DNA from 2 places in the Gordonia sp. N1V genome. Region 1 is predicted to be linked to the other one. Evidence: riboswitches for the same ligand, from Rfam matches in the RefSeq annotation. Region 1 holds a riboswitch; the other holds the start of a gene.
The links. Region 1 has a riboswitch for cobalamin ahead of metE (5-methyltetrahydropteroyltriglutamate--homocysteine S-methyltransferase). Riboswitches for the same ligand answer to the same signal wherever they lie in the genome.
Positions count from the first base shown of each region.

Region 2: another riboswitch for cobalamin. It lies ahead of P3L18_RS15600 (iron ABC transporter permease); the one in region 1 lies ahead of metE (5-methyltetrahydropteroyltriglutamate--homocysteine S-methyltransferase).

Region 1 covers NZ_JARJDD010000026.1:32,984-47,288, forward strand. The annotation lists gene P3L18_RS24160 (flavin reductase family protein) at 1-490, opposite strand, end outside; gene P3L18_RS24165 (AraC family transcriptional regulator) at 613-1,563, shown strand; partial or broken gene P3L18_RS24170 (Uma2 family endonuclease) at 1,625-2,157, shown strand; gene P3L18_RS24175 (SulP family inorganic anion transporter) at 2,286-3,800, shown strand; gene P3L18_RS24180 (LysR family transcriptional regulator) at 4,163-5,116, shown strand; gene P3L18_RS24185 (putative oxygenase MesX) at 5,345-6,316, shown strand; gene P3L18_RS24190 (methionine synthase) at 6,343-7,371, shown strand; partial or broken gene P3L18_RS24195 (DJ-1/PfpI family protein) at 7,382-7,474, shown strand; gene metE (5-methyltetrahydropteroyltriglutamate--homocysteine S-methyltransferase) at 7,571-9,859, opposite strand; cobalamin riboswitch at 10,012-10,223, opposite strand; gene uraH (hydroxyisourate hydrolase) at 10,299-10,625, opposite strand; gene uraD (2-oxo-4-hydroxy-4-carboxy-5-ureidoimidazoline decarboxylase) at 10,662-11,183, opposite strand; gene P3L18_RS24215 (solute carrier family 23 protein) at 11,194-13,182, opposite strand; gene P3L18_RS24220 (NTP transferase domain-containing protein) at 13,396-13,956, shown strand; gene P3L18_RS24225 (hypothetical protein) at 13,962-14,305, opposite strand, start outside.
Region 2 covers NZ_JARJDD010000011.1:78,950-93,254, forward strand. The annotation lists gene P3L18_RS15590 (ABC transporter substrate-binding protein) at 1-508, opposite strand, end outside; gene P3L18_RS15595 (ABC transporter ATP-binding protein) at 505-1,278, opposite strand; gene P3L18_RS15600 (iron ABC transporter permease) at 1,310-2,383, opposite strand; cobalamin riboswitch at 2,472-2,682, opposite strand; gene P3L18_RS15605 (alkaline phosphatase D family protein) at 2,784-4,400, shown strand; gene P3L18_RS15610 (ATP-dependent Clp protease proteolytic subunit) at 4,511-5,125, shown strand; gene P3L18_RS15615 (ATP-dependent Clp protease proteolytic subunit) at 5,122-5,727, shown strand; gene P3L18_RS15620 (helix-turn-helix transcriptional regulator) at 5,755-6,144, opposite strand; gene P3L18_RS15625 (3-deoxy-7-phosphoheptulonate synthase) at 6,240-7,337, opposite strand; gene P3L18_RS15630 (hypothetical protein) at 7,647-8,159, opposite strand; gene P3L18_RS15635 (alpha/beta hydrolase family protein) at 8,152-9,132, opposite strand; gene P3L18_RS15640 (Lrp/AsnC family transcriptional regulator) at 9,409-9,855, opposite strand; gene rocD (ornithine--oxo-acid transaminase) at 9,953-12,067, shown strand; gene P3L18_RS15650 (sigma-70 family RNA polymerase sigma factor) at 12,068-13,330, opposite strand; gene P3L18_RS15655 (YciI family protein) at 13,339-13,740, opposite strand; gene P3L18_RS15660 (histidine phosphatase family protein) at 13,923-14,305, shown strand, end outside.

The sequences.
Region 1 (14,305 bases):
CGGCGCACAGCGTCCACAGCGAATTCACGCTCGGCTCACCGAGATCGTGAAAAGTGCTGCGGTAGTACAGCAGTGGGGGCTTCCCCGAGGTATCTACATCGACGATCTCGCCGATGTAGATGATGTGGTCGCCGCCGTCGTAGCTGCGCCACGGCACGCAGCTGAGTACCGCGGCGCTGCCGGACAGGATGGGGGCCGTCGGGCCGTCGACCCAGGTGGGGCCGGGTTGCGCCGGACGCCCGGCGAAGTGCATCGCGATGTCGAGCTGGTCGGCGGCCATGATGTTGACCGCGAACGGCGCATCGGTCAAGTAGTTGCACGCCTTGGACTTTCGCGTCAACGTCACCTGACACAGGCGCGGTTCGAGGGACACCGCGGTGAAGGCCGTGACCGTTGCACCGTGCGGCTCGCCGTCGGAATTCGCACACGTGATGACGGTGACGCCACTCGCGAACTGGCCGAAGACATTCTGTAGGGCTTTGCGTTCCACGTGACCTCTCCTTTCGATGAGGCAAGATGTGAGGTAGAACATAAGGCGACGGCCGCGGTGTCCACGATCCGCTGAACGCGATGACGATCCACATTGCGCGGCGAAGTCGTGAGGAGTGTCCGATGAGCCAGATCGAGCGGCTTCGCATCCCGGGGGATCCCGAGTGGGAAGCGGCGTCGGCGGCGGTGTCCGACGCGTATTTCCCGCATGAATTGAGTCCACGGGACGCGGGTGGGAACGCACTCGACGTCGACGTCGCGGTCACCGTGCTCGGACCGTTGCGTATCGCGCGGATCGGGTGGGGAGCCGAGGTGGCCATCCACTCCGACCATCCCGGCGCCTACGGCATCAACGTGCCGCTCGGGGGAGTCCTGGAAACCAGCGTCGCCGGGACCTCGGTGATTTCCACGAGTGGTCTCGCCACGATCAACCCGCCCGACACGCCCGCCGAGATCACCCGCTGGTCGAGTACCTGCACGATCGTCGGGGTCAAGATCGACCGTGACTTCCTGCAGCGCGAGGCCTGCCGGGTGACCGGGCGTCCGGACACGACGATCCCCGAACAGCTCGACCTGCACTCGCCGGAGGGGGCGAGCTGGTTCCGGCTGGTCCGGTCGATCGCCGGCCAACCCGCCGACGACCCGCTGCTGGCGAACCCGCTCATCGCCGAGCAACTCGCCGGCTCGTTGACCGACGCCTTCTTGTTGGCCGCGGTTCCCGACGACCCGGCCGAGCACACCCGCCCGCAACCGCGGATCGTCACCCGGGTGCTCGATGCGATGCGGGCCGATCCGGCTCGGCCGTGGACGGCCGCCGACATGGCGGAGGTGGCCGGGATCAGCGTGCGCCGCCTGCAGGAGGGGTTTCGTGACTACGTCGGCAAATCGCCGCGAGAATGCCTCACCGACATCCGATTACACCGTGTGCACGACGAATTGTGTTGCGAGGACGCGGATTCGGTGACCACCGTCGCGATGCGCTGGGGATTCACCCACACCGGCCGGTTCGCGGCGGCATTCCGCAAGAGGTACGGCGTGGCACCGTCCGATATCGCCCGCACGCGCGGGCGGTAGTTACCAGCCGAGGTCGGTCGTTCAGGACGCCGGGGCGCCGCATCGTCGTACCATGTGAGGCATGACCGCTGCACACGCCCAGCTCGGCTTGATGTCGCTGGATCAGTGGCGTGCGTTGCCCGAGGAACCCCGAGTACCGGGTCGAACTCCAGGAGGGCGTGCGCATCGTGTCGCCACGACCGACGAAGGCACGCGCGCGCCGTCTTCCGGCTGTGTGCCCAGGTCGACGAGGCGCTTCCGACTGGTTGGGAAGCGCTCCCGGAGGTCGAGGTGGTCATCGATCCTGCGACGCCGGCCACGGTCCGAGTCCCCGATATCGTCGTGTGTCGTAGCGATGCACCCGAACCTCTGGTCGCGGCGGACGTGGCGATCGCCATCGAAATCGTGTCGCCAGGCTCCCGACGGACTGATCACGTCACCAAGCGCAGCGAGTACGCCGATGCCGGGATCGCCCACTACAGGATCGTCGACCTGGGGCGGCCGACCACGCTCACCCCACTCACCCTCACCGACCACGGCTACTCCGGCGTTCCGGTGACCGGGCATCACACGTCGACCACGCCCTTTCCCCTGACCATCTCGCTCACCTTCTGACGTCGAATCACGAGCGTGCGAGCCGCTCCACACTCTCCGGTAAGGTGTGCCGGGTTGCGTGCCACCTGGTGATCCCGCGGTGACACCGGATGTCCATGTCCCGGCGCGCCGGAACGGAGTCCGAGCACATGTCCCCGCACGTGTCACTGTCCACGACGACCTCGCCCGCGCACGACCGGTCGGTATGGGCGGCCTTGCGTTCACCGCGACGGCTGCGCACCGAGGTTCTGGCCGGGCTGGTGGTTGCGCTCGCGCTCATCCCGGAGGCGATCTCGTTCTCGATCATCGCCGGTGTCGATCCGCGCGTCGGTCTGTTCGCCTCGTTCACCATGGCGGTCACGATCGCGATCGTCGGCGGCCGCCCGGCGATGATCTCCGCGGCCACCGGTGCGGTGGCCCTCGTCGTGGCACCACTGGTGAAAAGCCATGGGCTGCACTACCTCATAGCCGCCGTCATCCTGGCCGGGGTGTTCCAGCTCATCCTCGGCGGCCTCGGCGTCGCCCGGCTGATGCGGTTCATTCCGCGCAGCGTCATGGTGGGATTCGTCAACGCGCTGGCCATCTTGATCTTCGCTGCCCAGTTGCCCCATCTGATCGGCGTGCCGTGGCTGGTGTATCCGCTTGTCGCCGTGGGTGTTCTGATCATCGTCGGGTTGCCGAGACTGACGAGCGTCATCCCGGCGCCGCTCGTCGCGATCGTGGCGCTGACCGCGGTGACGCTCGCGGTCGGCTGGTCGGTGCCCGATGTCGGCGACGAGGGCAAACTGCCTGAGCACCTACCCTCACTGGTCCTGCCGGACGTGCCACTGACCTGGCACACGTTGTCGGTGATCGCGCCGTACGCGTTCACCATGGCGCTGGTCGGGTTGCTCGAATCGTTGATGACCGCGAAATTCGTCGACGACCTCACCGACACCCACTCCAACAAGTCACGCGAGGCGATGGGGCAGGGCGTGGCGAACGTGGTCACCGGATTCTTCGGCGGCATGGGCGGCTGCGCGATGATCGGACAGACCATGATCAACGTCAAGAGTTCCGGTGCGCGCACCCGGATCTCGACCTTTCTCGCCGGTGTCTTCCTGCTGATCCTGGTCGTCGGTCTCGGCGATATCGTCGCGCTGATCCCGATGGCCGCACTCGTCGCCGTGATGATCATGGTGTCGGTCGGCACCATGGACTGGCACAGCATCAACCCGACGACGTTGCGGCGCATGCCCAAGAGCGAAACCGCGGTCATGCTCGTCACCGTCGTCGTCACGGTGGCCACGCACAACCTGGCCTACGGCGTCGTCGTCGGTGTGCTCACCGCGATGGTGCTCTTCGCGCGACGGGTCGCCCACGTCACCGAGGTCGTCGTGGTGGATCACCCGGATCCCGACACGCGCGTCTATCAGGTGCGCGGAGAACTCTTCTTCGCGTCCAGCAACGACCTGGTCTACCAGTTCGATTACGCGGACGACCCGACGACCGTGATCATCGACATGAGCGAATCGCATATCTGGGATGCGTCCACCGTTGCGGCACTCGACGCGATCGTCACCAAGTACGCGGCAAAGGGCAAGAGCGCCACCATTATCGGGCTGAACCCCGACAGCGCCGAGCGGCTCGAGCGCCTCAGCGGGCACCTCGCGGGCGCCCACTGAGGCAGGCAAGCAGGGCGCGGGGAGCTCACTGGTGTCTCCTTGTGGTGTGGTCTGCCGGGGTGGCGGACGTCGAAGGGCTGGGGACCGGGCGAGGGTGGGGTGTCCGCCCCGTGGGGGCGGGCGTCGCCGGAGGCCAATTGTGCTGCGAGCGTGGCGAGTACAGGTTGCAGGACACGCGACAGCCGCCCGGTGTGGGTGGACGCCTCGGGCCCTCGGTCGGTCACCATCGGTCGACGTGCGCGCGTAGAAGGCGAGTGGGCTGCTGACCAGATGAGGAATTGAGGCGCCGAAGTGAACCGTCCTGGGTCTGGTGGAGACCGTGTGGACTTCGGATCTCCACGGCGGTTCGTTAGTCTTCTGGTATGGCACGGCACGCCGCAGGAGCGCTGCGTGGAATCACGCTGCAGCAGTTGCGCTACTTCGTGGAGGTGGCAGCGGAGGGATCGATCAGTGCCGCGGCGGACATGCTCTATGTGGCTCAACCGACCATGTCCGCCGCGCTCAAGGACCTCGAAAGCCGGCTCGAACGTTCACTGTTCGTCCGCTCGAACCGGGGAGTCACCCTCACCGACGACGGGGCGGAGTTCCTCGGCTACGCGCGCCAGGTCGTCGAGCAAGCGGAACTACTGGAACAGCGGTACCTCGGGCGCGGCCCCTCGCGCCGACTCCTCGCCGTTTCCACTCAGCACTACTCCTTCGTCGTCGACGCCTTTGCTCGTATGGTGAAAGCCTCTGAGGCTGCCGAATACGCGTTCAGTCTTCGCGAGACCCGGACTTGGGACATCATCGAAGATGTCCGCACTCTGCGAAGTGAAGTCGGCGTGCTCTATCGCAACGGTTTCAATGCAAACGTGATCAACAAGCTGCTCCGCGAAGCGGGGCTGACCTTTACGCCGCTGTTCTTCACGACACCGCACATTTTCATCGCCCGCACGAACCACCTCGCAGGCAAGAAGAGTGTCACGCTGAAGGATCTCGACGACCTCCCGCGGCTCACGTTCGACCAGGGCGGGAACAACTCGTTCTATCTCGCCGAAGAGATCCTCTCCACGCGTTCATCCAAGCAAGACATCCGAGTGAGCGACCGAGCAACCATCTTCAACCTGATGATCGGTCTCGGCGGGTACACCATCTCGACCGGCATCATCTCCGACGATCTGGATCCGTCGATAGTCGCTGTTCCGCTCGAGGTGGACGAGCGCATCGAGATCGGCTGGATCGGACATGCCTCGGTCTCGTTGACCGCCCAGGCCGAGCGATTCGTGGCGGAGATGCGCGATGTGGTCTCGAGTTTCGGAGTCGATCTGCTGGCATAGCTGATTCCTATCCCCAGGTATCGTGAAGTGTAATTAGGCTATGGAGACGCGCCTGCATACACTGCTGTCAACGCCGCTTCGGGCCACCGGCTCCCGAGTGCCATCGGTCGCGCCGATGGGCCCTCGACCATGGGAAGTCAGATCGAAGTGCTGCGTAACTCAGGCAGTGAATCATGCGATGGCGACCGTCGTTGAGCGCGGTGCAAGTGAATGGGGCATCTGATCACCATGACAAACGAATGTGTCTTCAGCATCGGTACGACGCGCTTCGACGAGGGCTACACCCCGTCGAGCAGCTCACGTGGAACGACGAACTTCGCGAATCTCGCACGCGGCGACGACCGTGAGCAGAATCTTCGCAACGCCGTGACGATGATGAACACCCGGGTCAATGAACTGCTCCACTGGGACAATCCGCGCGGTGACCGCTACGAACTCGAACTCGACATCGTCTCGGTGGACCTACATCTCGCCTCGGTAGGGGACGACGCCGCATTTCCGGTGATCGAGGTGCTCGACGTGGACATCGTCGAGACCGCCACGGGGACCCGTACCAAGGGCATCGTCGGAAACAACTTCTCCTCCTACATTCGCGACTACGACTTCAGCGTTCGGCTCCCCGGACACCAGGCGACGGGTGTCCCCAGCGACTTCGGCGATCTGCACGGGCAGGTCTTTCAGCGCTTCCTCGAATCGGACGAGTACCGCCAACGGTTCTCTCAGCCGCCGGTCATCTGCATCAGCGTCTCGACGTCGCGGACCTACACCCGCCTCACGAACCACCACCCGATTCTGGGGGTGGAGTATGTGTCGGACGCGCTGTCGCTCACCGATGAGTACTTTGGCAAGATGGGGCTCACGGTCCGCTACTTCATGCCTCCGGGTTCCGTTGCCCCGCTGGCCTTCTACCACCGCGGCGACCTACTCAACGACTACTCGTTCATCGCGCTTGCGGGAACGGTCGCGACGATGGAGACGTTCCAGAAGATCTACCGTCCCGAGATCTACAGCGCGAACACAGCGGCGGCACAGGTGTACCGGCCGAGTCTCGACTACGGCAACTACTCACTCCCGCAGGTGACTTACGACCGGGTCGAACGCACCCAGCTCGCGGCCACCCAGGGAAAATTTACCGAGGTGAGGCTCATGAAACCGTACGGCGATGTCCTTGCGCGTTGGGCGACAAAGCAATCGGCCTGATCGGCGCGAGAACTGAGGTATCCGAGATGAATGCACTCCTGCCCGCCACGATCGTCGGCAGCCTGCCCAAACCCGCGTGGCTCTCCGAGCCGGAGAAGCTCTGGTCCCCGTGGAAGTTACACGACGACGAACTGCGGCAGGGGAAGCTCGACGCCCAGACACTCGCGGCACACGATCAGAGTCGAGCCGGGCTCGACATCATCAGCGATGGTGAACAGACACGTCAGCACTTCGTGACCACGTTCATCGAGCACCTCAGTGGCGTCGATTTCGACCGCCGTGAAACCGTGCGCATTCGTGACCGCTATGACGCGAGCGTCCCGACGGTTGTCGGCGCGGTGAGTCGCGAAGAGTCGGTCTTCGCAGAGGATGCGAAGCGTCTTCGGGTCGAAACCGATCAGCCGATCAAATGGGCCCTCCCCGGCCCGATGACAATGATCGACACCCTCTACGACGACCACTACCGGAGCCGCGAGCAGCTCGCGTGGGAGTTCGCAACCATCCTGAACCAAGAAGCAAAGGACTTGCAGGCGGCCGGCGTCGACATCATCCAGATCGACGAGCCCGCATTCAACGTGTTCTTCGACGAACTCAAGGACTGGGGTATCGCGGCACTCGAGCGGGCCACCGAAGGACTGAGCTGCCGAACCGCCGTCCACATCTGTTACGGCTACGGCATCAAGGCCAACACCGACTGGAAGGCAACGCTGGGGCCCGAATGGCGCCAGTACGAAGAGTCGTTCCCACTATTGCAACAATCATCGATCGACATCGTGTCCCTGGAGAGCCACAACTCGCGGGTTCCTGTCGAGGTGATCGAACTACTCCGTGGTAAGACGGTCATGCTGGGAGCGATCGACGTGGCCAGCGACACCATCGAGACGCCGGCGGAAGTGGCAGCGACACTGCGCAAAGCACTCCCCTTCGTCGACAAGGACAAGCTCTACGCCAGCGGGAACTGCGGCATGGCACCGCTCGCACGTGGTGTCGCACGGCAGAAGATGGTCGCGCTCGCCCAGGGCGCCGCCATTCTTCGCAAAGAGCTCTCCTCCTAACCTCGGGCGTTCCGCGCAGTACGTGACCAGCGTCTGCACGGGATCGATCGCACTCGCCGCCGCGGGACTCCTCGACGGCCGACAAGCGACCTCACACTGGTCGGTGCGAGATCTGCCGACCGACCACGGAGCGAACCCGGGGTCGCACACCCGGGTCCTCCCGACCGGCCTCCGCAATCGGCTCAGCTGACTGTCCGGCTCAGTTGGCCAGTGCGCGTGCCGCTTTGGCCGCAGAGACCAGATTCGTCAGCGCCGCGGTCACCTCGGTGGTGCCGCGAGTCTTCAGACCGCAGTCCGGATTCACCCACAGGCGCTGCGGCCCGACGGCATCGAGCGCCGCGCGCAACGACGATTCGATCTCGGTGACGTCGGGGACACGCGGTGAGTGGATGTCGTACACACCCGGCCCGACGCCGTTGGCGAATCCGATGGCGTTGAGGTCGTCGAGGACCTCCATGCTCGACCGTGCCGCCTCGATCGAGGTGACGTCGGCGTCGAGCTCGGCGATCGCACCGATGACCTCGCCGAACTCCGAGTAGCACAGATGGGTGTGGACCTGCGTGGCGTCGTCGACGCCCGAGGTGGCCAGGCGGAATGCCCGCACCGCCCAATCGAGGTACGCGGGTTTGTCGGCGTCGCGCAGTGGGAGCAGCTCACGCAGGGCCGGCTCGTCGACCTGGATGATGCCGATACCGATCCGCTCGAGATCGATCGTCTCGTCCCGGATCGCGAGGGCGATCTGGTCGGCCGAGTCGGACAGGGGTTGATCGTCACGCACGAATGACCACGCGAGGATCGTGACGGGCCCGGTGAGCATGCCCTTGACCGGCTTGCCGGTCAGCGATTGGGCGTAGGCGATCCAGTCGACGGTCATCGGCGCCGGGCGGGACACGTCGCCGAACAGGATCGGCGGACGCACGCACCGAGTCCCGTAGGACTGCACCCAGGCGTGGGCGGTGGCGAAGAAGCCGTCGAGCTGCTCGGCGAAATACTGCACCATGTCGTTGCGTTCGGGTTCGCCGTGGACGAGCACATCGAGCCCGATCTCCTCTTGCAGCGCAACCACATCGGCGATCTCCGCCTGCATCCGACGGATGTACTCGGTGTCGTCGATCGCACCGGAGCGCAGCGCGGCGCGCGCCAGTCGGATCGCCGAGGTCTGCGGGTAGGAGCCGATCGTCGTGGTGGGCAACGGCGGGAGATTCAGCCGCTCGGTCTGCGCAGCCGCGCGGGCCGAGGCATCGCCGCGCGTGCGTTCGGCGTCGGTGAGGGCGGCCAGACGCTCACGCACCGCCGGATCGTGCACGCGCGGATCGGATTCGCGGGTGGCCAATGCGGCGGCAGCGGCATCGAACGCGTCGGCCTGAGACGGCCGACCGTGGCGCAACGCCCCCGACAGGATCGCGACCTCGCGGTACTTCTCGGCCGCAAAGGCCAGCCAACCGCGCAGGTTGTCGTCGAGTTCGGTTTCGGGTTCGACGGAATACGGCACGTGCAGCGTCGAGCACGAGGTGGACACCGCCAACGACCCCGCCGACCCGAGCAGGGTGCCCAGGGTGGCCAGCGCTTTCTCGAGATCGGTTCGCCAGATGTTGCGCCCGTTGACCACGCCGGCGACGACGTGCATGTCGGCCAGTTCGGGAACGTCGGCCACCGTATCGACGGAGCCCTCGATCAGATCGACGGCCACCGCCTCGATACCGGTGCGCGCGAGGGCGCGCACGCTGTCGCGGGCGTCGCCGAAGTACGTGGCGACGCAGAGTGCCGGTCGTGAGTTCGCTTGCGCGAGGGTCGAGTACACCGATCCGGCCAGCGCGGGGAGGCGTTCTGCGGCATCGGTGACCAGGATCGGTTCGTCGATCTGTACCCACTCGACCTCGGCCGCGGCAAGACGGGCCAGCAGGTCGAGATACAGCGGCAGCAGCTCGTTGGCGCGATCGAGCGGAGAGCCCTCGCCTGCGGTGTCGTGGGCGGATTTCGACAACGCGAGGAAGGTGATCGGCCCGATGACGACCGGGCGTGCGGTCACGCCGGCGGCCTGCGCCTCGGCCACCTCGGCGAGAACCTTCTCCGGGTGCAGGGAGAAGGCGGTGGCGTCACCGATCTCGGGCACGAGGTAGTGGTAGTTGGTGTCGAACCACTTGGTCATCTCCAGCGGTGTGACGTCGGCGGTGCCGCGGGCCGCCGCGAAGTAGCGGTCGAGGGGATCGGTGATGTGTGCGACCCGCTCGGGCAGGGCGCCGAGCAGCACGGCGGTGTCGAGCATCTGATCGTAGTAGGAGAAGGTGTTGACCGGAATCGAGTCGAGGCCGGCCGCCGTGAGCGCCGCGATGGTGTCGCGCCGCAGCCCGGCGGCCACGGTCTCGAGGCCGGCGGCGTCGATGCGCCCGGCCCAGTAGCTCTCGATCGCGCGCTTGAGCTCACGGTGTGGCCCGATGCGTGGTGTGCCGAGCACGGTGGCGGAAAACGGGGTCGTCCGTTGGGACATGGGTGGTGCACTCCTGCAATGGTTTCCGACGGTCCGTCGCCGTTGCAGGGCGTGCCGAAGGGACGCCGGAGAGAACGTGCACGGCATCCGCGCATCACCTGGCACTCGCTTCGACCTGCGCCCATTCCACGAGGCGACGAGCCACCGGCCGCGGCGCGGCCGGTACAGCAGGCAGGTCTTCGGACTCGTCGGCGGGCGACCATCAGGTCGCGGTCCTAGTGGCCGTCGCTTCCCGGACGCGTGCGTCCAGTGCTCGATGACGGCGGTCGTTCCGACATACCGCTGCGGGACAGTTCCGGATTCGCACCGGATTCCCTCTTACGACGCCGGACCCAGACGCGGGGCCTTCATGACATCGGAGGCCACGACGGACGGGGCGGCGAACCAACTGCACCGCCGAGCATAGAGGATGCCCCCGAATATCGGTGTGCGCGCCCGGTCAGCTACCGCGATAGGTGGAGTACGAGTACGGGCTCAGCAGCAGCGGGACGTGGTGATGCCGTTCGGGATCGTCGACGGTGAAGCAGATGTCGACCTCTGGGTAGAAACCCCGGATGTCGTTGTCGGCGAACCATTCTCCGGTGTCGAACACCAGATGGTAGATGCCGGGCACGAGCGGGTCGGTGTTCACCTGCGCGATGCGACCGTCGGAATCGGTGACGCCGGAGGCGACTTCGCCGCCCGCGGCATCCTGCAGGGAGACCCCGACGCCCACCGCGGGTGCACCGGAGACCGCGTCGAGGACATGGGTGGACAGACCGGTCATCTCGGTGGTTCGCTCCTCGTGGATCGACTGCGCTGCTCAGTCGTCAACATACTCGATCGCCGGGGTGAGCATGCGCTGCAGTCGACTTCGGTTGATCTTGGCCAACTCCATCCGCAGCACTCGCCGCTCGGTCGCCGGGTCGTTGCGCATCCGCTCCTTGAGGATGGCCAGCAACTCCGCCGCGGGCCGCCCATTGGCGAAGACAAGGTACACGTGCCCGAACTTCTCGTCGTAGGCCTTGTTGAGCTCCTTGAGTTCGGCCAACACCGCCGGATCGGCGCCGGTCACCCCGGACTGCTCACGCGTGGAGGACGCGTTGTCCGGGCGGTCGCCGATGCGGGGATGACCGGCCAGGGCCTCGTCGAGGTCGGCGTCGGTGAGCTCGGCCAGGATGAGGTCGGCATAGGAGAGCAGTGCCTCGTCGTCGGAGAACGGTCGGGCCTTGGCCACACGCAGCGCCCAGATCGACGAACTACAACACTCGTAGAGCGTGCCGATGGCCTGCCGTTCGGTCAGCTCGTTGAAACTGGGCAACCCGCGCCAGTCGACTCGTCGCACGCCGATCAGCCTAGGAGAGTTCGGGCTGACGGCCGAATCGCACCGACGTCAGCGGGTTGGCATCGGCAACCAGATCGTCGAAGCGATAGTTGACGATCTTGGCGATCTCGATGAGCGCGAACGACTTCTCGGAGGTCTCCGAGTTGTCCATGCGGGACCAGCCGTTGCGCAGCACGCGGTCGTAACGCTCGGTCTCGCGGGCACAGATCACCAACGGGAACCCGAAGTGCTCCCGATAGGCGGCAGCGAGATTCACGACGTTCTCGTGCTCGGTCTCCTCGAGGTGCGACAGACCCTTGTGGTCGACCGCGATCAGCTCGCCGGTCTCCTCGTCCTCGGCGCCGAGGTCGGGGAAGGCCTGGATGAGGTCGAGCTGCTGGGTGTCGCTGCCGGTCAGCATCGCCTCCTGGAAGGCGCTGCGCAGATCGTGTACGTCGTCGAAAGGCCGCTGCTCCCAAGCTCTGTCGAGAACCCAGTCGACGCCCTGCACAACCTCGCCGAAGGTCTCGCGGAACTTCTCCTTGCTCATGGTGTTCACCTCGTCGAGCGTGATCGAACCGCCTCCGGCGACGGCCGGTCCCTTGCTGCCGATGTGGAAGAACAGGATGTTCATCAGGATGGCGGTGATCGCGCCCATGGTGATGCCGGTGGAGAAGGGGATCTGCAGGATGCCCGGCACGGCGATGTCGACGCCGGGCAGTTCCGGGACCTTCACCTCCGCGCCCTTGTCCAGGATGGTCGTCGGGGCCGACGACTGCGAGAACTGGACGTAGAGGGCCACGGCGATGGAGGTCGCGGCGATCGACAGGTTGCGGTGGTCGGTGAAGTCGACGGTCGTCAGCGTCTGGATGCCGACGATGGCGACCGTCGCGAACATGATGAGTGCGGCGCCGCCGAGAACCGGGGAGGGAATCGACCCGACGATGTTCGCGGTCTTGGGCAGAACGCCCAGGATGATCATGATGCCGCCGGCGCAGGCGACGACGAACCGGCTCTTGACCCCGGTCATCCGGACCAGGCCGACATTCTCGGAGAACGCCGTGTACGGGAACGAGTTGAAGCTGCCGCCGATGATGGTGGCGATGCCGTCGGCGCGGACGGTGGCGGCGATGTCCTCCTTGCGGATGCGTTTGCCGACGATCTCGCCGGTCGCGAAGACCGAGCCCGTCGATTCCACCGCGGTCACCATGAGCACCACGATCAGCGACACGATCGCGATGAGATCGAATCGGGGCCATCCGAAGGCGAACGGCGGGGTGAAGCCGACCCAGCTCGCCTCGGCGACCCGGTCGAAGTGGGCGTCGCCGAAACACCATGCGACGAAGGTCATCACGCCGAGGCCGAGCAGGATCGAAATGGTCGCCCAGAAGCCACGGAAGAATCGCTGCATCAGCACGATCAGGACGATGGTGCAGATGCAGTAGACGACCCACCGGCCGTTGCCCGCATCGTGTGCGCCGGTCGCGCTGTTGGGGTCGGTCACCGCATCGCCCGCACCGACCGGGATCAGGCTGATGCCGATGATCGTGATGACGGTGCCGGTGACCACCGGCGGGAAGAAGCGGATCAGCTTGGCGAAGAACGGTGCGATCAGGAAGGTGAACACGCCGGCCGAGATCACCGCGCCGTACACCGTCAGCAGGCCGACCCGACCACCACCGTGATCGTTGGCGATCTTGATGACCGGGGCGAGCGTCGCGAAGGTGATGCCCTGCAGCAGCGGGAGCCGAACACCGATCTTCCAGATGCCGACCGCCTGCAGCAGCGAGGCGATGCCGCAGGTGAACAGGTCGGCGGTGATGAGCATGGTGAGCGCCTGATCGTCGAGCCCGATGGCGTTCGCGATCAGCAGCGGGACGAGGACGGCACCGGCGTAGAAGGCGACCACGTGCTGGAACCCGAGGGTGACGAGTTTGCCGAACGGTGGTACCTGATCGACCGGATGGACGCGCTTGCGGCGTCCCTGGGGGGCGGCGGCCGGAGCCGAATCCGTGGCCATCGACATACTCCTCGTGACGGTGAGATCATGGCTGCCGGTGAGCCGACGGCGTAGCGCACGTCCGGCCCACCGGCAGGTAAATAGTGGACCCCCACAACCGATTCGGCGACCGCGAGATCGTATATTGCGGCGGGGTAAATCGGGCATGGCCGACACCGGGACCTCGTTGGTTCGCCCGGCCGACGACAGCGGTGGGCGGGTGTATGGAGCCGAGTGGCGGAGGTGGATGCGATGGTGGTGGGAGCGGTGCTCGCCGCCGGATCCGGCCGGCGGTACGGAAAGCCGAAAATACTTGCCGAACAAGGTCTTTGGCTCGACAACGCTGTGCATGCACTGAGCGCGGGAGGGTGCCGGGAGGTGGTCGTCGCGATGGGTGCGGCGATCGTCACGCCGCCGAGTGGGGCGAAGGCGATTGTCGTCGAGGATTGGGTCGTCGGTCTGTCGGCAAGCGTGCGCGCGGTGCTGTGCGCGCCGGTGGTTCGCGAGGATTCGGGCGGTGTGGTTTTACATGTTGTTGACATGCCCGATGTCACCGCGGCAGTGGTTTCCCGGATCGTGAAAACCGCGGCGGGCGCACCGGGGAAGATCGTGCGCGCGGTCTACCACGGCCGGCCGGGCCACCCGGTCCATCTCGACGCCGGTCACCTCGACGGCGTCCTCGCCTCGCTCGACGGGGACGTCGGTGCCGCACGCTATCTCCGCGCGCATCCCGAGATCGTGGAATCGGTCGAATGCGGTGATCTGGCCTCCGGCGTCGACCGGGACGAACCGTAGCGGGCTCAGGGGGTCGGAATGGCGTCGGTGATCACCCCGTCGGCGACCGGATCGTCGTCGGAGGCGAGATCATCGACGACGAGATCCAGTGCGCCGCGCGCGAATCGGGCAACCGGCCCGACTGCGGCACCCAACACCGCACGATGACCGGTGCGGCAGCGGCCGACGATCGACGCCGACCCCGCCGTCGGGAGGACGCCGATGACGGCCAGGAGTTCACCGGTGGTCGGTTCGCATACCGCCCACACGAAACCGGTGTCGTCGCGCCACGCGGCATCGGTGGCGGCGACATAGGCCGCGGGATCGGCGATCCCCAGATCGGACAACGCCGGGACGTCGGTGATCCGCT
Region 2 (14,305 bases), on a different contig from region 1:
AGAGCGCATCGAAGGGCCGCATGATGCCGCGCGCGGTGCTGCCGGCCTGCCGGCACGCCTCGGTCAACTGATACGGGACCGCGCCGATGGTGCGTATCCAGTCCGGGGTGACTCCCGTGGACTCCTTGAACCCGTAGTTCCATCCGGCGAACACGAAGTCGGGTTCGGCGGCCGCGATGACCTCTCGGGTAAAGGCGTCACCGAGGTTCTTGGTCGATGCGAAATCCGACTTCCACGGCGAGGAGGCGATGTCACGTTCCTTGCCCGCGTAGGTCGTGTAGCCGACCATCCGATCGGCGAGCCCGAGGGCGAACATGAACTCGGTGATACCGGTGTCGTTGGTGAGTACGCGGTCCGGCACGCCGGGAACCGTCAGGGGCGCACCACAGTTGGTGACGGTCACCGAGGCCCCGGCGGACCTCTGCGACGGCGACGCCACGTCGGCGCCGCATCCGGCGAGTGTCAACAGTGCCGCGCACGCCAGCGCGAGCAGCGGGAGTCTTCTCATGATTGCCTTTCATCGAAGAGGATCTGGGGGACGTCGAGGCGAGGATGTCGGACGATGTGGGCGTCGATGTCGAACCAGGCGCGCAGATTCGCAGGTACGAGCACCTGCTCGGGAGTGCCGCTCCCGACGACCCGACCGCCGACGAGGACGAGCAACATGTCACAGAACTGGGCGGCGATGTTCAGATCATGCAGGGCGGCCACCACGGTGACACCGGAGTCCCGGGCTGCGGCCAGCACCGAGAACTGGTGTCGCACATCGAGATGGTTGGTCGGTTCGTCGAGCACCATGACCCGTGGCTGCTGGGCGAGTACCCGCGCGATCAGCACCCGCTGCGCCTCACCCCCGGACAGCGAGGTGAAGATCCGGTCGGCGAGATGGCCGACCCCGGCGACACCCATGGCCTCCTCGACCGCCGCCCCGTCGGTCGCCCGGGACGTCCGCGCGATCGACCGATGCGGGAACCGACCGCTGGCGATCACCTCGGCAGCGGTGAAATCGAAGTCCAGCGTGGAACTCTGGGTGAGCGCGGCGACCTGACGGGCGTTGTCGCGCATCGAGATCGCGGCCACGTCGACGCCGTCGACCTCAACGTGGCCGGTCGTGGGCCGCTGCGCACGATACAGACAGCGCAGCAGTGTCGATTTCCCGCTGCCGTTGGGTCCGATCACGCCGAGAAAACTCCCCGGCGCAGCGGTGAAGGTCACCTCGCGCAGCAACGTTGCCGAACCGATGTCGACGCCGACCCCGTGATAGCCCGCTGTCGTCATCTTCCCCACCCCCGGTGGTCGTCAACCCGTTTCATCGATCGACCACGCTGCGTCGGCGGTGCATGAGGATCAGGAACATCGGCACCCCGACGGCGGCGGTGATCGCGCCCAGCGGCAATTCCTGTGGCGGCACGGCGGTTCTGGCGACGAGATCGGCGGCGACGAGGAACACCGCGCCGATCAGCGGAGCGATCACCACGAGGCGACGATGGTCGGCGCCGACGAGTAGCCGCGCGACGTGGGGAACGACGAGCCCGACGAAGCCGATCGCCCCGCACACCGACACCATCACACCGGTCATCAACGCCGACAACGCAAATGCCATGACGCGGAACCGCGACGCCGACAACCCGAGGGACGCGGCGACCTCGTCGCCCATGGCGAGGGCATTGAGCGAGCGCGCCAAGCCTGCCACCGCGATCACCCCGCCGACGGTCACGACGCCCACGAGGACCGCCGAATACCAGCTGGCCGCGGCCAGACTGCCCAGGAGCCAGAACATCACGCTGCGCGCGGCGTCGCCGGTGGGTGCGAGGAACACCAACACCGTGGTCAGCGCCGAGAAGCCGTAGCCCACCGCGGTGCCGGTCAACACGAGTCGCAACGGTGTCAATCCGCCTGCCCCGGAGGCCATCCCGAACACGATGAGGGTCGCGAGCAGCGCTCCGGCGAAGGCCGCGACCGGCATCGCATAGAGCCCGATGCCCGACAGGACGCCGAAGAGCACCACGCTCGTGGCCCCCACCGATGCGCCGGAGGAGATACCGAGCACGTACGGGTCGGCGAGCGGGTTGCGCACCATCGCCTGCACGACCACTCCCACCACCGACAACCCGGCGCCCACCACCGCTCCGGTGATCACCCGTGGTACCCGCGAATCGATGACGATCCAGTACGCGGCGGCGTCGTCGGCGGAGATCGAGCCGCCGGTCAGTGCGGCCCACACGAAGCGCGGCACATCGGTTCCACCGACGTCGGCGGTACCGAACGCCACACCCGCCCATGCGACCACGAACAGCGCGAGCACACCGAGCACCGCGAACACGCCGACACGCGCCCAGGTCGGCGCGGGTGGCGCGGCCTGCGGTGAGGTGTGATCGTCCACTGTGGCACGGTCTCTCGTCGGGCGGAAGACAGCCGCGCACGACAGATCGGCGCACCGGCCATATCCCGCGAGGCAAGTGTCGACCACGGTCCCCCATGGCCACGGCGGCAGGTCTTCGGACTTCGGACGCGGCACCGAGATGCCACCTACCCGCGGCCGCTTCCCGGACCGTGAAGTCCAGTGCGAGGAGCCGCTGTCGTTTCCGTCACCGCTGCGGGGCAGCTCTGGATTCTCACCAGATTCCCTTTTCACCGACCGGACCGTGTGACCCGGTCGGAACCGACGCGCGCTGAGCGTAGCAGGCATCTCGCCGAGGCGTTGCCCAGGTCTTCACCACCGCATCACCGAGTCGTGGCCGGTCGTCATCCCCGACGACACCGTGCGGTGATCGCCTCGAGGCATGTCCTCCCCCAGCCATATTCCGCTACGCGTCACCCCGGACAAGGTGCTGCGCGCCGGGACGACGCGCCGTCGATTCCTCACCTGGACCGCGCTGGCCGCCGGGCTGGCCACCGCCCCCACCCTGTTCGCCACCGACGCCGCCTCCGCTCGACGGGTCCGAGGTGCCGGCCACCCGTTCGCCCTGGGAATCGCCTCCGGCGACCCGCTCGCCGACGCCGTCATCCTGTGGACGAGGCTGGCGACCGACCCACTCGCACCCGGCGGGGGCATGGGCCGAGAATCCCACGATGTCGGCTGGGAAGTGGCCCGCGACGAGCGGATGCGGAGCGTCGTGGCGCGTGGTGTGACCGGTGCCGGCCCGGACACCGGGCACTGCGTGCACGTCGACGTCCGCGGCCTGACGCCCGGGACCGACTACTTCTACCGATTTCGCGCGCTCGGCGAGATCTCCGAGGTCGGCCGAACCCGGACCGCACAGCGCGTCGGAACACCCACCGGCGCACTGTCGTTGGCCTTCGCCTCCTGCCAGGCCTGGGCCGACGGCCACTACCCGGCGTTCGGCGAAATGGCCCGCGAGGCCCCCGACGTGGTGTTTCATCTGGGCGACTACATCTACGAGAAGCCGATCCCGATGGGCGGCGGTGCACGCGATACCGCGGTGGTACCGGCGTCGGCGTATCGCGAATGCCGTGACCTCGACGACTACCGCGAGCGCTACGCCCTGTACAAACTCGACCCGAACCTGCAAGCGGCGCATCGGATGAGCCCGTTCATCACGATCTTCGATGACCACGAGGTCGACAACAACTGGGCCGCCGACACTCCCGAGGACGACCAACCCATTCCGCAGTTCCTGCTCCGGCGGGCTGCGGGCATGCGCGCCTGGTGGGAGAACACCGCCGTTCGGCTCGCCCCGCCCGGGCGCGGATTTCGTGCCTATCGTCGCTTCACGTTCGGCGATCTCGCTCGGTTCAGCGTCCTCGACACGCGTACCCACCGCAGCGATCAGGTGAACGGCGACAACGACACCGGGCAGAACGCGGCCACCGCGGACCCACGCCGCACCATCACCGGCGCAGCCCAGGAGCGGTGGATACTCGACGGTCTCGCGGCCTCCGGTTGCCGATGGAACGTCCTGGCCCACCAGACGACGATCGCCGACCTCGCGCGAGAGCGTGACGGGGTCCGCGCGGTGAGCATGGACGGATGGAGCGGGTACGAGGCGTCGCGGGCGCGTGTCCTCGACGGCGCCCGCGAACGCCGAACCCCCAACCTCGTGTCGATCGTCGGCGACATCCACCGGAATGTGGTGTCGGAGTTGCGATCCACCTACACCCGACCTGCGCCCACGGTCGGTGTCGAGTTGGCGGGCACATCCATCAGCTCCGGCGGCGACGGACCCGACAGTGACGAGTCCGATCGACAACTCAAGGCCGCCTCACCCCATGTACAATTCGGCAACGCCCAACGCGGATACGTCCTGAATACGATCACCCACGACCGGTGGGAGGCGCGGTTCCGGGTCTGCCCGACCGTCAGCACCGCCGACGCCCGGCTCCACACACGCGCAGTCGTGACCATTCCGGCCGGACGCCCCGAGGTCGAGGTGCTCTGAGGAGACCATCAGATCTGCTGTGCCCACACCACATCTGCTGTGCGCCGCGCGGTTCCGCGCACAGCAGCATCGGATGGCACCACTGGCGAAGCGTTCGACAACCTGGACACATGAGCGAACAGAAGACCTCCCCACCCCTCCGTAAACGCACCGCCGAGAGCCTGCTGAACCAACGCATCCTGATGCTCGATTCGGCACTCGACGACGAGATCGGCAGTGCGCTGTGCGCACAGTTGGTGATGCTGTCGGCACACGATCCGGTCGCCGACATCGGCCTGTGGATCAACTCTCCGGGCGGCTCGGTGCCCGCGATGCTCGCCATCATGGACACGATGCGTATCGTCCCGAACGACGTGGTGACGGTCAACCTCGGAATGGCCTACAGCGCAGGACAATTCTTGCTCTGCTGCGGCACCCGCGGAAAAAGATTCATCTTGCCGCACGCAAAGGTGTTGCTGCACCAGGGATCTGCGGGGATCGGCGGTTACGCCCCCGATATCGAGTTGCAGGCCGACGACCTGCGCCATGTTCGGGACACCGTTCTCGGGGTCATCGCCGAGCGCACGGGCCAGACCCGTGATCGGGTGTTCGCCGACTCGCTGCGCGATCACGTGTTCACCGCGGAGGAGGCGCTTGCGTACGGCTTCGTCGATCACGTCGTCGACTCGGTGGCACAGTTGCGTCCGGCCGCGACCGCACCGGCCGGATTCGGGGTGATCCGATGAGCACTTACACGATTCCCAACGTCATCAGCCGAACGCCGCAGGGCGAGCGCGTCATGGACATCTACAGCCGATTGCTCGACGACCGAATCCTCTATCTGGGAACCGAACTCGACGACGGCGTCGCCAACGCACTCATCGCACAATTGCTCCACCTCGATTCCGACAACCCGGAGGCGCCGATCGACCTCTACATCAACTCTCCCGGGGGATCGGTGATGGCCACCTTCGCGCTCTACGACACCATGCAGTACTGTCACGCGCCCATCGCGACCACCTGTGTGGGACAGGCACTCTCGTCGACCGCCCTGCTGCTGGCGGCGGGCCGACCAGGCCGGCGTGCGGTGCTGCCGCATGCGCGGGTGTTACTGCACCAGCCGTCGGGGCAGGGCCGCGGCACCATTCCCGATCTGATCCTCGCCGCGGAGGAGATCCTGCGGACCCGCGAGGAGATCGAACGTGCATTGAGCCGCCACACCGGCAACGACGTCGAGACGTTGCGCCACGACACCGACCGGGATCGGGTCCTGCGAGCGTCTGAGATCGTCGACTACGGAATCGCCGACCACGTCATCGACGAGCGCGCCGTGCTCGCCCGCCGGTGACGGCCCGCCGGTGACGGCCCGCAGTACTCACGCGGCCAGCGCGAGTGGCGCCCGGGAGGCGTTGCGCCACCGAGTGGTCACCCGATCCCCGCCCCGCGCCGGCACCGAACCGAGCACCGGAACGCTCATCGACCGGGCCAACTCCGCCGCAACCTCGCGGGTGAGGTCGAGCAGTGACAGGCCGAGAGCCCCGGCGACGGCACCGAGCAGTTCGCTCGACGCGTCCTTGCGGCCGCGCTCGAGTTCGGAAAGATACTGGCTCGAGACACCGGCCCGACCAGCGGTCTCGACGAGACGTTCGGCCCGATCGTGGCGATGGCGTCGCAGAACCTTGCCGGTCACCTCGCGCAACAGCGGTTCCACCGGTGCCGACGACCGGGCTCCGGCGGTCTCGGCCTTGGACGTCTGCTCGATCATGGGGTCGATCCTACGACGGCACCCGAGCGGTACCCGCCACCTTCTGCTGTGAGCAGAACTGTCGCGGCAGATCGACGGTGCCACGCCGAAATGGTTCAGCCACGCGCCAATTCGGCGAGCACCGCGGCGCTGACCGCCCAGTCCATGCATTTGTCGGTCACCGACTTGCCGTAGACGAGCGGATCGGCATCGGGAGACTGGGCTCCGGCCTCGAGGAAGCTCTCCAGCATGACGCCGCTCACCTGCACCGGGTCGCCGGTTTCCCGGCGCGCGCGGATCGATGCCGCGATCTGTGTGGCGACCTCGGCCTGGCGGAGGTGGTCCTTGCCGGAGTTGGCATGGCTGGCGTCGATCATCACCCGCGGCGTCAGACCCGAGCGCTCTAATGCCGCAACAGCATCGGCGACGGAGTCGTCGTCGTAGTTGGGTCCGGCGGTGCCACCGCGCAGGATGATGTGACAGTCGGAGTTGCCCGCCGACTCCACCAACGCGCCGTGCCCGAAGTCGTCGACGCCGAAGAAGACATGCGATGCCGCAGCGGCTTTCACGCCGTCGATCGCCACCTGCACGTTGCCGTCGGTGCCGTTCTTGAAGCCGATCGGCATCGACAGTCCCGAGGCGAGTTGGCGGTGCACCTGGGATTCGGTGGTGCGGGCTCCGATCGCCCCCCAGGCGACCGCGTCGGCGATGTACTGCGGGCTGGTCGGTTCGAGGAACTCACATCCCACCGGCAGCCCGAGGTCGATGATGTCGAGCAGCAACGACCGCGCCGTCCGCAGACCGCGCTCGACATCGAAGGTCTCGTCCATGCCGGGGTCGTTGATCAGGCCCTTCCATCCGACGGTGGTGCGGGGCTTCTCGAAGTACACCCGCATCACGATCTTGAGCCGCTCGGAGTACTGCTGGGCCAGCGGCGCCAACCGGCGCGCGTAGTCGAGTGCGGCGATCGGGTCGTGCACCGAGCACGGGCCGACGACGACGAGCAGCCGATCGTCGGCGCCGGCGAGGATGGCCGCGATCTCGTCGCGGTCGCGTTGCACCGCAAGGGCCCGCCGCGCGGTCAGTGGCAATTCGGTGCGAATGGTGTCCGGCGACGGGATCGACCGGAACGAGCGGATCCGGCGGTCCGAGGTCGATTCAGCCGAAAGAGAGCGGTCGGCGGGAGTTCGGGAGAGATCTCCGAGGGTGGTCACTGGTATGCCTTTCGCGGGTTGTGGGCCCTGGTTGTCCGCTGGGCCCGCCCGCATCGTGGTCGCCGGAAAGCCCCTGACATGACAAGAGCAGTGACCTGGTGGTCACTGCTCGGGGCTCCGGGATGTGGCGTGCGGCGCGATCAGCGCTTCATCGCAGGCTCACCCGGAGCCTCGATAAAGAAACGCCAATAGGCGCGCACGGTGCTGATCACGACAGCGAGGCTACCACGGGCCGCGGTCCGGACCCAACGACCGCCTGCGAGGCACCCGATCGGATACCCGGGCCGCCGCTCGGCAGAGCCCACCCGCTCAGCAGAGCCCGCCCGCGGAGTCGACCAACGCCGCGACCTGTGCGTCGGAGGGCTCGGCGCCCATGGCCTGCTTCATCACCGGCGCCGCGAACGTGCGCGCCGCGTCCTCGCCGCCGGTCTTGCGAACCCGGCAGACCGACGACCCGAGCGACACCGCGGTGTCGGCGTCCATGTCGATCCCCTTCGCGCGCAGCGAGTTCAGGAAGGCGGTGCGCGCGGATGTCGGCGGCGGCGCCACCGTCTCAGCGGTGCCCGCGCTGGGCAGGGTCACCGGTGTCGGTGGCGGCGCCTGGGTCGATGCGGCGGTCGACGCCGACCCGGCGGCGGCCGACACCGGGCTGGTCGCCGTCACCGAACTCACCGACGCCGACGTCCTCGATGCGTTTGCGGTGGTGCCGTTGTCGGACTGGGCGCAGCCGGCGACGAACAACACCAGTCCGAAACACCCCACCCCGACCACGGTCCACGGCGTCGACCGGTATCGACGATCCGTACCGTCGGGGTCACGCATGGAAGAACCCTCTCGCGAAGGCGTTGTTGACCGCGTCCTGCCAGTAGGGCCAGTCGTGCATCCCCGAGACCGGGAAGTCGGTCATGACGGGCACCCCGTTGATCATCGCCTGCACGTCGAAGGTGTGCGTCAGCGCCGAGGAGAGCACCTCCAGCGGCACTCCTTCGATGATCAGCGCCGGATCGGTCAGGACAGCGCCTGCGGTCGCGGTGTAGCCCGGGATACCGCTGCCGGTGTAGAGGAACAGTCGCAGTCCACGCATCTTGCCGATCTGCACCAGCGGATCGTTGTCGAGCCAGCGAGTCGACCACGGCGGGCCCCACATGGCGTCGACGTTCATCGCCGGGGTGCCCCCGTCGATCGCGGGAAAGATCATCGCGACCCGAATCGCTTCACGCACGCCGGGGGCGGTGGTGTTGAGCAGACCCGACAGCGACCCGGCCGCGTCGAAGTCGCGGTGATCGTCGGCGGCGGTGATCAACGCCGAGCTACCGCTCATCGAGATCCCCATGATCGCGTAGTGGCCCGACGGCCCGCGCAACCCGTGCGCGTCCATCGCGGCGACCAGACTCCGACTGATCACACATCCCCACTCGTAGGTGTAGCTCTGCCGGCTGAAATTGTCCGGTGTATCCCAGTTCGTGTAGAAGCTCTCGTAACCCCCAACCGGCTCAACGACATTGACGCCGCGGTCGGCGAGATCCTGGATGTGCGTGTTGTGTTCCCACCCGCTGAGATCGTTGGTGGCCCGAAGACCGTCGAGCAGGACGACGGTCTTGGTGTTCTGTGGTCGCGTCCAGGCGCGCACTTTGACCGAATTGGGCGGTCCGCCAGGGCTTTGCGTCGGCATGCCGCACGAATTGATCCACCAGGTCTGCGCCGGGGGTGCCGCCTGCGCGACGCCCTGGCCGATGACCGACAACACCCCGACACTCACCGCGGCCAGCACCAGGGTGAGCGCCCTGGCGCCCACCGACCGACCCGATCGGCGACGCCACTTCGCGCCCGCCCGAACACCTCTCACCATCTACCCGCTCCCGTCGACAGCACTTCGTCTCTGCCACAACTCATGACGACTATCGGCGAATACGCCGCCCCCGTTACCGATTCCGCGCACCGACCTCCGCGACAAATCGGACGAACTTCCCAGTGGCACAACATTTGTCACCGCCGGAATCAACCTACACCGCCGGTCGGGCACGATGGGTACACCCCAAATGTGACCATCGGTTGATTCCGGACACCTCGGTCAGGGATGGCCGCGATCGATGAGATGACTGAGCACGATGATCGATTCGGTGCGATCGACGCCACCGGCCTGCCGGATTCGTTCGAGCGCCTGCTCGAGGTGATGCACGTCGCGGGCCATGATCCGCAGGATCGCGTCGGCCTGCCCGGTGATGGTGGCCGCACTGACGACCTCCTGAATGGGTTCCCACGACTCCTTGAGGATCTCCGGCGAGATGTTGCCGCGGCAGAAGATCTGCACATAGGCCTCGGTGGTCCACTGCATCGCTGCCGGGTCGACCACCGTGGTGAATCCCTTGATCACGCCGTCCTCGACGAGGCGGTCGACTCGCCGCTTGACCGCCGGTGCCGAGAGCCCGACCTCGTCACCGATCTGCGCATAGGTCGCGCGCGCGTCCCGGGTGAGACACGCCAACACCTTCTCGTCCAGTTCGTCGATCCCACGCAACGTATCGCCCCTATCTCGCCATTGACGCACGACATCTTCATCACGTGCGCAATTTTCGTCGATTGATTGCAACGATGCGCGAGCATACGCTCGATTTATGACGCTGACGACCCCCAATATCTCTGTGCGCCCAGCCACCACCGGATTCCCGGCGAGGGTGGCGCGCACACGCTCCTATGCGATGACCCCGCCGACGCATTTCACCGTCACCTATGCGATCAATCCATGGATGAATCCGTCGGTCGGTGTCGATTCCGACCGCGCGATGGCGCAATGGGAATGCCTGCGCCGCACCTACGAAACCCTCGGCCACACCGTCCACACGGTCGATGCGCAGCCGGGTCTGCCGGACATGGTCTATGCCGCCAACGGCGGCCTGGTCGTCGACGGCACAGCGATCGCGCCCCGCTTCACCTTCCCCGAACGGGCGGCCGAGGCCGGGCATTACGCACAGTGGTTCCGCACCGCGGGAATCCGTCAGGTCCACCAGACCACCGGGGTGCAGGAGGGCGAGGGCGACTTCCTCGTCGTCGGCGACCGCATCCTCGCCGGCACCGGCTTCCGCACCCACCCCGACACCCATGCCGAGGTCGCCGCACTGACCGGTCTGCCGGTGATCACCCTCGACCTCGTCGACCCTCGCTTCTACCACCTCGACACCGCCCTGGGCGTACTCGACGAGCACACCATCGCCTATTACCCGCCGGCCTTCTCGGCGGCCTCTCGCCGCTTGCTCGCCGAACTCCATCCCGATGCCATCATCGCCACCGATGCCGACGCCGAAGTCCTCGGACTGAACCTGGTCTCCGACGGCCGTCATGTCGTGATGACCGACGCCGCACCACATCTGGAGTCGCAGATCCGTCGCGCCGGATTCGAACCGATCACCCTCGATCTGTCCGAACTCCTCAAGGGTGGCGGCGGCATCAAATGTTGCACACTGGAATTGCGCCCGACCGCCGACGCCGGGCAGTCAGCATCGGAGGCACCCATGACCGGACCGAACACCATCGGGATTCCCCGCCACCTCGAATTGGCGCCCGAACCTCATGTGGCCCACAACTATTCACCGCTGCCGGTGGTCGCGGCCACCGCAGAGGGCGCGTGGATCACCGACGTCGACGGGCACCGGTATCTCGACTGTCTCGGCGCTTACTCGGCAGTGAACTTCGGCCACCGCAATCCCGAGATCGTCGCGGCGGCAACCGAACAACTCCATCGTCTGACCCTGACCAGCCGCGCCTTCGGGTCCGATCGACTCGAACCGTTCTGCGCAGCACTGGCGGCCCTGTGCGAGAAGGACCTCGTGCTGCCGATGAACACCGGTGCCGAGGCGGTCGAGTCCGCACTGAAGGTGGCCCGCAAGTGGGGCTACGACGTCAAGGGGATTCCTGCGGGTACCGCCGAGATCATCGTCGCCGGCGGCAACTTCCACGGACGAACCATCAGCATCATCAGCTTCAGCGACGACGACTCCGCACGCGACGGATTCGGTCCGTACACACCGGGTTTCGTGCGGGTCCCGTTCGGCGATGCGGACGCGATGGCCGCGGCGATCACCGACCACACCGTCGCCGTGCTCGTCGAACCGATCCAGGGCGAGGCCGGCATCATCGTGCCGCCCGACGACTACCTGCCCGCCGTGCGCCGGCTGTGCACCGATCGCGACGTCCTGATGATCGCCGACGAGATCCAATCCGGGCTCGGCCGCACCGGGAAGACCTTCGCATGTCAACACTGGGACGTCGTCCCCGACGTCTACACCCTGGGCAAAGCGCTCGGTGGCGGGGTGCTCCCGGTCTCGGCGGTCGTCGCCGACACCGACGTGCTCGGGGTCCTGCATCCCGGTGAGCACGGGTCGACCTTCGGCGGAAACCCGTTGGCGGCAGCGGTCGGTCACACCGTGGTGCGCATGCTCGCCGACGGGACCTGGCAGGCGCGCGCCGCGGACCTCGGTGAGCACCTGCACACACGGCTGCGCGAATTCGTGGGCCGCGGCGTCCTCGCCGTGCGCGGCAAGGGTTTGTGGGCAGGCCTCGACATCGACCCGCAGCTCGGAACCGGCAAGGAGATCTGTCTACGGCTCGCGCAGTGGGGTGTGCTCGCCAAGGACACCCACTCCTCGACGATCCGGTTTGCGCCGCCGCTGGTGATCACCCACGACGAGATCGACTGGATGATCGAACGATTCGCCCTCGCACTACGCGGTTGATCACCACTCGATCCCCCGCACCTGCTCCAGTCGCCGCTCCAGGTGCCGTCGCTCTGCCGGGTTGCGTACGAATTCCAGTGCTCGAGAGAAGGATTCGACGGACTCCTCTCGCCGATCGAGCTTGTCGTACTGTTCGGCGCGGGCCGCATGCCACAGATGGTGGGTGTCGAGCCCGTCGATACGATCGAGGGCGGCCAGTCCGGCCTCCGGTCCCTCGTGCATCGCGAGAGCGATCGCACTGTTCAACGCGACGAACCGGCCGGGGGTCAACCGTTCGAGTATCCGGTAGATCTCGACGATGACACCCCAGTCGGTGTCGGCGCTGCCGGCGGCTCGTGCATGGATGCCGGCGATCAGCGCCTGCAAGCGGTAGGGTCCAACACCCGGGCGCGCCACCGCCTCCCGGAGATGGTGTTGCGCCCGACCGATCATCCCGGTGTCCCAACGGGTCCGGTCCTGGCAATCCAGAGTGACGAGACCACCGCCGTCGTCGGTGCGTGCTGCCGCCCTGGAATGCTGGAACAACTCGAGTGCGAGCAGCCCGGCGACTTCTCCGTTGTCGGGCAGCAGCATCGCCAACGTCTCGGTCAGCCGTATCGCCTCCGCGGCGAGGTCGACGCGGACCAATACCGGGGCGTCGACCGCAGAGGCGAGATAGCCCTCGTTGAAGATCAGATAGAGAACCCCGAGGAGCGCGGCGACCCGATCGTCGAGATCGGTGGGTACCCGCAGCGGTATGCGGGCCTGGCGGATCTTGCGTTTGGCCCGCACGATACGTTGCGCCAGAGTCGCTTCGGTGACACCGAAGGCTGCGGCGATCTCGGCCGTGGTCAATCCACCGACCAGCCGAAGCGTCAACGCCGTCTGCGCCGAGAGGTCCAGTGCGGGATGGCAACACAGGAACATGAGGCGAAGCCGCTCGTCGGGAACGGCGCTCTCGTCGACGATCGGCTCCGGGCTCGAGGGGCCGATCTCATCCGCGGCCACGAGATCTCGCGCCGCCGACGCCAGCCGTCGCCGATCGGCGGCGCGCCTGCGCAGCGCGTCGACCATCGCGTTGCGGGCCACGGTGTGGATCCATGCGGTCGGGTTGTCGGGGATTCCGGTGCGGCGCCACGCCCCGATCGCCTTGAGCAACGCCTCCTGGACGCAGTCGTCGGCGAGGTCGACGTCGTCGTACCGGGCGGCGAGGAGAGCGAGCAGGCGCCCGCTCTCCTCACGCGCCACGCGGGTCACCGCGACCCCGACCGGATCGTCGGTCACGACAGCGGCTATGCCGTCGTAGCCGCGTCGCCGACCGGGGCGGAGGTTCCGTCGGGGCCCGGGACCAGCAGGATCGGGCGGATCTCGACGACGCCGAACGGGACCGGAATCCTGCCGGCCCATTCCAGCGCCGCGTCGAGGTCGTCGACCTCGATCCGGTAGTACCCGGCGAGTTGTTCCTTGGACTCGGTGTACGGACCGTCGGTCACCGTGGGCTTGTCCCCCAGGGTCAGACGCAGCGTCGTCGCCGACGCGCTGGGCTGCAGACTTCCCCCGTCGCACAGCACCCCGGCTGCGGCCAGCGCCCTCCCGTAGCTCGCGAACGCCTGCCGCATCTCGTCGAATCCGGGCTCGCCGGGTGCGGGTCGCGGAACGCTCTCGTCGGTGGTGATCGCCAGAAGATACTGCATGTCGATTCCTCTCATCGGGTGCGATCCGACGCCGTTCGCCGGATCCATGATCGCATCCGAGCGGCGCGATCACCCCTATGACGAAATGGAACGCGCACCTCGACAACTCGCCGAAAAAGAAATCTCCTGCGGCTCTTGTCGATGACGTCGGGCACCGGCAGGTGACGACTACGCTGAGTCGCGTGTCCACCGATCGCACCCGCCGCCGTGTCCTGCTCATCCGCCATGGACAGACCGAATGGTCGCTGTCCGATCAGCACACCGGTCGCACCGACATCGACCTGACCGCAAAAGGCGAGCAGGATGCCGCTGCACTGAAGGGCATCACCGAGCGCATCGGTCTGCACCAGCCGTTCGTGTTCGCCTCTCCCCGACGCCGCGCCCAGCGGACCGCCGAACTCGCCGGCCTCACCGTCGATGAGACCAACGAATTGTTCGCGGAGTGGGATTACGGCGACTACGAGGGATTGACCCGGGTGCAGATCCAGGCGGATCACGATCCGACGTGGGCGATCTGGACCCACGGCGCACCCGGTGGCGAATCGGTCGCGGACATGACCAGACG